Regions from separate parts of the Streptomyces sp. NPDC039462 genome, predicted to be linked through region 2. Evidence: riboswitches for the same ligand, from Rfam matches in the RefSeq annotation. Region 2 holds a riboswitch; the other holds the start of a gene.
What was found. Region 2 has a riboswitch for glycine ahead of gcvT (glycine cleavage system aminomethyltransferase GcvT). Riboswitches for the same ligand answer to the same signal wherever they lie in the genome.
Positions count from the first base shown of each region.

Region 1: it holds a riboswitch for glycine, as region 2 does, so the genes downstream of both, gcvP (aminomethyl-transferring glycine dehydrogenase) here and gcvT (glycine cleavage system aminomethyltransferase GcvT) in region 2, are expected to answer to the same signal.

Region 1 covers NZ_JBVKAO010000003.1:9,730-13,124, forward strand. Annotated here, with positions in the region: gene ACZ7LU_RS17145 (DNA polymerase IV) at 1-574, shown strand, start outside; gene ACZ7LU_RS17150 (PRC-barrel domain-containing protein) at 609-998, opposite strand; glycine riboswitch at 1,143-1,241, shown strand; gene gcvP (aminomethyl-transferring glycine dehydrogenase) at 1,431-3,395, shown strand, end outside.
Region 2 covers NZ_JBVKAO010000002.1:291,959-295,353, reverse strand. Annotated here, with positions in the region: gene glyA (serine hydroxymethyltransferase) at 1-495, opposite strand, end outside; gene gcvH (glycine cleavage system protein GcvH) at 519-896, opposite strand; gene gcvT (glycine cleavage system aminomethyltransferase GcvT) at 955-2,079, opposite strand; glycine riboswitch at 2,115-2,228, opposite strand; glycine riboswitch at 2,229-2,335, opposite strand; gene ACZ7LU_RS12090 (AAA family ATPase) at 2,497-3,174, shown strand; gene ACZ7LU_RS12085 (enhanced serine sensitivity protein SseB) at 3,234-3,395, shown strand, end outside.

The DNA.
Region 1 (3,395 bases), on a different contig from region 2:
GACGCTGACGCGGTCCGAGACGCTGCGCGGGCCCACGGACGACCCGGGAGTGGTGCGGGAGGCCGCCGCGCGGCTGCTTGAGTCCGTGGACACCACGGGAGGGGTGCGGCTGCTCGGCGTGGGCGTCACGGGGCTCGCGGACTACACGCAGGAGGATCTCTTCGCGCAGGCCCAGGCGGCCGAGGCGGCTCTGGCCGGTGCCGAAGGGGCTGCGACGGAGGAAGCCGGCGGGACGGCGGCCGCGGAGGCGGCCGCGGGTGATCCGGAGCGGGAGCGGGCCGAGGAGCCGGTGGTGCCTGCCGAGCGGCGGTGGGCGGCCGGACACGACGTGCGGCATGCCGAGTACGGGCACGGCTGGGTGCAGGGGAGCGGTCTCGGCCGGGTGACGGTGCGCTTCGAGACGCCGGACTCGCCACCGGGGCGGGTGCGGACGTTCCGGACGGACGACCCGGACCTGGAGCCCGCGGAGCCGCTGCCGTTGGTCAGGACGGTGCAGCGGGGCGAGAGGGTGGCTGAAGCGGGGCTCGAAGGAGTGTCGGGGGCGGCTCGGGTGGCGGTGGAGGGCCCGGGGTGAGGCCGGGTGCCGGGTCGGGCCGCGGGCCAGTGGGTCAGGGGGCCTCTGTGCCGGCGATGCGGCCGAAGTCCTGGTCGGGCGGTGGCGGGGGCGGCGGGGCGCCCGGTGGCGTCGTGTCGAGGCCGTAGTGGTGGTAGAGCTGGAGCTCCTGCTCGGGGGAGAGGTGGCGGCCCACCCCGAAGTCCGGGGCGTCCTTGATCAGGGCGCGGTCGAAGGGAATGTGCAGGGTGCCGTCCTCGGCCAGCTCGCTCGGCTCCAGCGGGACGAAGGCGTCGCGGCTGAACAGGCCGGTGCGTATGGCGGCCCACTCCGGGGCGCCCGTGGCGTCGTCGAGGTAGACCTCGTCGATCGTGCCGATCTTGGTCCCGTTCCGGTCGAACGCCTTGCGGCCGATCAGGTTGCGCGGATCGATATCGGTCTGCACGGGCCCTCCAGCTGGTCGCGGCTCGTCGAAAACGGGCGTAACTCATCTTTAATCATTCGTAGTCACTACGAAAGAGCACTTCGGGGCAGGTGGCCACTCGAGGGAACGGCCGGGGTCCTCGCTGGTAGGCTGGCGCTTGGCTGCTGACCCCGTGCGGGAGAGCTCTCCGGGACGTGATCCCGGAGGCGCCGAAGGAGCAAATCCTCCCCGGAATCTCTCAGGCACCCGTACCGCACGGACGAGGTCACTCTGGAAAGCAGGGCGGGCGTCGGGCGGGCACGTTCGGAACCCTTCCTCACCGACGGTGAAAGCAGATCTGTCGAAACGGACCGGTCTGTGAAGCTCTCAGGTTGAGATGACAGAGGGGGAGGCCGTCCGGGTACCCGCGCCGTGGTACCCCTCGCAGGTCGTGCAGACCAGGAGGCCTCCGCAATGACTGCCACCCATCGCACCCCGCTCTCGGAGCTTGAGCAGGGCATCCCCTTCGAGCAGCGGCACATAGGGCCCGATGCGGAAGCGCGGGCGAAGATGCTCGCCCAGGTCGGGTACGGCTCGCTCGACGAGCTGACGGCCGCCGCGGTGCCGGATGTGATCAAGAACGCCGAAGCGCTGAATCTGCCCGGCGCGCGCTCCGAGGCCGAGGTGCTGGCCGAGCTGCGCTCCCTCGCCGACCGGAACCAGGTCCTCGACTCCATGATCGGACTCGGGTACTACGGCACCTTCACGCCGCCGGTCATCCTGCGGAACGTGATGGAGAACCCGGCCTGGTACACGGCCTACACGCCGTACCAGCCCGAGATCTCGCAGGGCCGCCTCGAGGCGCTGCTCAACTTCCAGACCATGGTCGCCGAGCTGACCGGCCTGCCCACCTCCGGAGCCTCGCTGCTCGACGAGGGCACCGCCGCCGCCGAGGCCATGGCCCTCTCGCGTCGCATGGGCAAGGTCAAGGACGGCGTGTTCGTCGTCGACGCCGACGCCCTGCCGCAGACCATCGCCGTCATCCAGACCCGCGCCGAGCCCACCGGTGTCGAGGTCGTCGTCACCGACCTGAGCGACGGCCTGCCCGCCGAGGTCGCCGAGCGCGGCGTCGTCGGCGTACTCGTCCAGTACCCGGGCGCCTCGGGTGCCGTCCGCGACATCAAGCCGCTCATCGACCAGGCGCACGAGCTCGGCGCAGTCGTCACCATCGCCGCCGACCTGCTCGCCCTGACGCTGCTCACCTCGCCCGGCGAGCTCGGCGCCGACATCGCCGTGGGCACGACGCAGCGCTTCGGTGTGCCGATGGGCTTCGGCGGGCCGCACGCCGGTTACATGGCGGTCCGCGAGAAGTTCGCGCGCAGCCTGCCCGGGCGGCTCGTCGGCGTCTCCGTCGACGCCGACGGCAACAAGGCCTACCGCCTCGCGCTGCAGACCCGTGAGCAGCACATCCGCCGCGAGAAGGCCACCAGCAACATCTGTACCGCTCAGGTGCTGCTCGCCGTCATGGCCGGAATGTACGCCGTCTACCACGGGCCCGACGGCCTGAAGTCGATCGCGCGGCGCACCCACCGCTACGCGACGCTGCTCGCCGCCGGCCTCACCGGGGGCGGCTACGAAGTCGTCCACGGCGCCTACTTCGACACGCTCACGGTGCGGGCGCCCGGCAAGGCCGAGCAGCTGGTGGCCGCCGCCCGCGAGGCCGGCGTCAACATCCACCTCGTCGACGCCGACCACGTCTCCCTGTCCTGCGACGAGACGACCACGCGCCGGCAGCTCAGCGCGGTGTGGGGCGCCTTCGGCGTCGACGCCGATGTCGAGGCGCTCGACGCCGCCGTCGCTGACACGCTGCCCGAGGGCCTGCTGCGCGGCGACGACTACCTGACGCACCCGGTCTTTCACCAGTACCGCTCCGAGACGTCAATGCTGCGCTACCTGCGCAAGCTCGCCGACCGTGACTACGCGCTCGACCGCGGCATGATCCCGCTGGGCTCCTGCACCATGAAGCTCAACGCGACCACGGAGATGGAGCCCGTCACCTGGCCCGAGTTCGGCCAGCTGCACCCCTTCGCGCCCGCCCAGCAGGCCCAGGGCTACCTCACGCTCATCCGTGAGCTGGAGGAGCGGCTCGCCGAGGTGACCGGGTACGACAAGGTCTCCCTGCAGCCCAACGCCGGTTCGCAGGGCGAGCTCGCCGGGCTGCTCGCGGTCCGCGGCTACCACCGGGCCAACGGCGACGAGCAGCGCACCGTCTGCCTCATCCCGTCCTCCGCCCACGGCACGAACGCCGCGAGCGCCGTCATGGCCGGCATGAAGGTCGTCGTCGTGAAGACCGCCGACGACGGCGAGGTCGACATAGCGGACCTGCGCGCCAAGATCGAGAAGCACCGCGACGAGCTGGCCGTACTGATGATCACGTAC
Region 2 (3,395 bases):
GTTCTCCTTGGCCAGGCGCTCGACCTCGGCCATGTCGATCAGACCGGCCTCGTCGACGTGGTAGGGGACCACGTTGAACTGCTTGCCGGAGAAGTTCAGGCGCATGCCGTGGGTGAGGTGGCCGCCGTGCGCCAGGTCGAGACCGAGGATCGTGTCGCCGGGCTGGGCGATCGCGAAGAGGGCGGCCTGGTTCGCGGAGGCGCCGGAGTGCGGCTGGACGTTGGCGTACTCGGCGCCGAACAGCTCCTTGAGCCGGTCGATCGCGATCTGCTCGGCGACGTCGACGTGCTCACAGCCGCCGTAGTAGCGGCGGCCGGGGTAGCCCTCGGCGTACTTGTTGGTGAGGACGGTGCCCTGGGCCTCCATGACGGCGACCGGAGCGAAGTTCTCCGAGGCGATCATTTCCAGGGTGGACTGCTGGCGGTGGAGCTCGGCGTCGACGGCGGCGGCGACGTCCGGGTCCAGCTCGTGGAGAGGGGTGTTCAGAAGCGACATCACACGATCCCTATCGGTATGGGTCAGCCGGCGGTGAAGGCGGTGTACTCATCGGCGGAGAGCAGGTCGTCCGGCTCGTCCGTGATGCGCACCTTGAACAGCCAACCGCCCTCGAACGGGGCGGAGTTGACCAGCGAGGGGTCGTCGACGACGTCCTGGTTGGCGGCGACGACCTCGCCGTTCACCGGGGAGTAGAGGTCGCTGACCGACTTGGTCGACTCCAGCTCGCCGCAGGACTCGCCCGCGACCACCGTGTCGCCGACCGCGGGGAGCTGGGCGAAGACGACGTCACCGAGCGCGTTCGCCGCGTGCTCCGTGATGCCGACCGTCGCCACGCCGTCCTCGGCGGCCGACAGCCACTCGTGCTCCTTGCTGTAACGCAGCTGCTGGGGGTTGCTCATGAGTCGAATTCTCCTGTACGCGGGTGGGTGCTGCGGAACGGGGACGATGTGCGGGGGGTCACTTCTGGCGCTTGTAGAACGGCAGGGCCACGACCTCGTACGGCTCATGCGTACCGCGGATGTCGACGCCGACACCCTGCGTGCCCGGGGCCGCGTGCTCGGCGTCGACGTACGCCATCGCGATCGGCTTGCCCAGCGTCGGGGACGGGGCGCCCGAGGTGACCTCGCCGATGACCTTGCCGTCGGCGACCACGGAGAAGCCCGCGCGCGGGACCCGGCGGCCCTCGGCGACCAGGCCGACCAGCTTGCGCGGCGGGGCGGTCTCGGCGCGCTCGGCGGCGGCGGCCAGGGCCGCGCGGCCCACGAAGGAGTCCGACTGCGACGTCTTCTCGAACTTGACCACCCGGCCGAGCCCGGCGTCGAACGGCGTCAGCTCGGCGGTCAGCTCGTGCCCGTACAGCGGCATGCCCGCCTCCAGGCGCAGCGTGTCGCGGCAGGAGAGGCCGGCGGGGACCATGCCGACGGGCGTGCCCGCCTCCATGAGCGCGTTCCACAGCTTCTCGGCGTCACCGGGGGAGACGAAGAGCTCGAAGCCGTCCTCGCCGGTGTAGCCCGTGCGGGCGATCAGCGCGGAGACGCCCGCGACGGTGCCCGGCAGACCCGCGTAGTACTTCAGGTTGTCCAGGTCGGCATCCGTGAGTGACTTCAGGATGCCGGGGGACTCGGGACCCTGGACGGCGAGGAGCGCGTACGCCTCGCGGTCGTCGCGTACCTCGGCGTCGAAGCCGTCGGCGCGGGCGGTCAGCGCGTCGAGCACGGTCTGCGCGTTGGAAGCGTTGGCGACGACCATGTACTCGGTCTCGCCGAGGCGGTAGACGATCAGGTCGTCCAGGATCCCGCCGTCCTCGGCGACGATCATCGTGTAGCGGGCACGGCCGACACCGACGGAGCCGATGTTGCCGACCAGCGCGAAGTTCAGGAAGTCCACGGCCGCCGGTCCTGTGACCGTGATCTCACCCATGTGGGAGAGGTCGAAGAGACCGGCCTTGGTGCGCACGGCGTTGTGCTCGTCGCGCTCGCTGGCGTACCGCAGCGGCATGTCCCAGCCCGCGAAGTCGGTCATGGTCGCGCCGAGCGCACGATGCACGGCATCGAGGGCGGTGAGACGGGGGGCAGTGCTCATGAAGGGAACTCCCAGGGCATGACGGGCGAGGTCGATCCTCCCCATCTGTCATCGGAACCTGAGAGGTTCGCCGAGCGTGTCCCGATATGTGAGACGCCCGGCTTGCACCTTGGGTGGGGCCACCGGGGCGGCCCGCTTTTCAGATGTGCCTCGCCCGCGCGGTACGGGGCCTGAGAGATTCAAGGGAGGGACTTGCTCCTTCGGCGCCCCGGGCACGCGTGCGTGCTGGCTCCGGGAACTCTCCCGCGCGGATTCAAACGGCCGGTATGGAGTTGGCGGGCACATCATTGCACGCGACCCCGGCCACGGGGAGCCGTGGCAGGACACGGATCGCACTGCCCGGAATGCTCTTGTGCCGCATTACCTTCTCTTTACACTTGCTGGGGAAAGCAGTACGTGACCGCTACGGGGAGGCCGATCACGGTGCGCAGCAGGACCAGTGTCTTTGCCACTACCACGGGAGTGGCGCTGCCGAAGCAGGCCGCCACCCCCGCCGCGGAGAGCTGCGGCCCGCTCCCCGTGGCCGTCGTCCGGGACCTGCGGCAGCGGGCCGGCCACAGCCCCCGCCGCCTCACCTTCGGCGAGGGCGACCTCGTCGTCGTCTCCGGGCTGCCCGGTGGCGGAAAGTCGACGCTGATGCGGCAGGCCGTCACGGGCCCGCGCATCGACTCCCAGGACACCCGCGACCGCTGGGCCCGCCGCATGCCCCGCCTGCTGCCGTACGCGGTCTACCGCCCCCTGGTCCGCCTCGCGCACTACGCGGGCCTGCGCCGCACCCTGCGCACCGGCGCCGGCGTCGTCGTGCACGACTGCGGGACCCAGGCCTGGGTGCGCCGCTGGCTCGCCCGCGAGGCCGCCCGCCGCGGCTCCGCCCTGCACCTGCTGCTGCTCGACGTCCCGGTGGACACGGCGCTCCAGGGCCAGCGCGAGCGCGGCAGAGGCGTCTCGCGGTACGCGTTCACGCGGCACCGCAGGACGGTCGGCCGCCTCGTCGGCGCCACCGAGCGCGGCGACCTGCCGCGCGGCTGCCACTCCGCGGTGCTGCTCGACCGGGATGCGGCGCAGGCGCTGCGGGCGATCGCCTTCGACCGGTGAGCCCACCGGCGCTAGGGTTCGAGCCGCAGGCAGAGCGGTCGCGAGCAGGGGTTGGACAGATGGACTTTCCGGCGCAGGCACATGCCCATCCGTACGGCGGATGGCCGGGCAACGAACTGGAGGAGGTCCTCGCCGCCTCCCTCGGCGCCGACGCGTCGGCGGGCGGCCGGATCGTCGAGGTGCTCGGCCGCAGCCAGATCTGGATCCCGCTGCCGAACGGC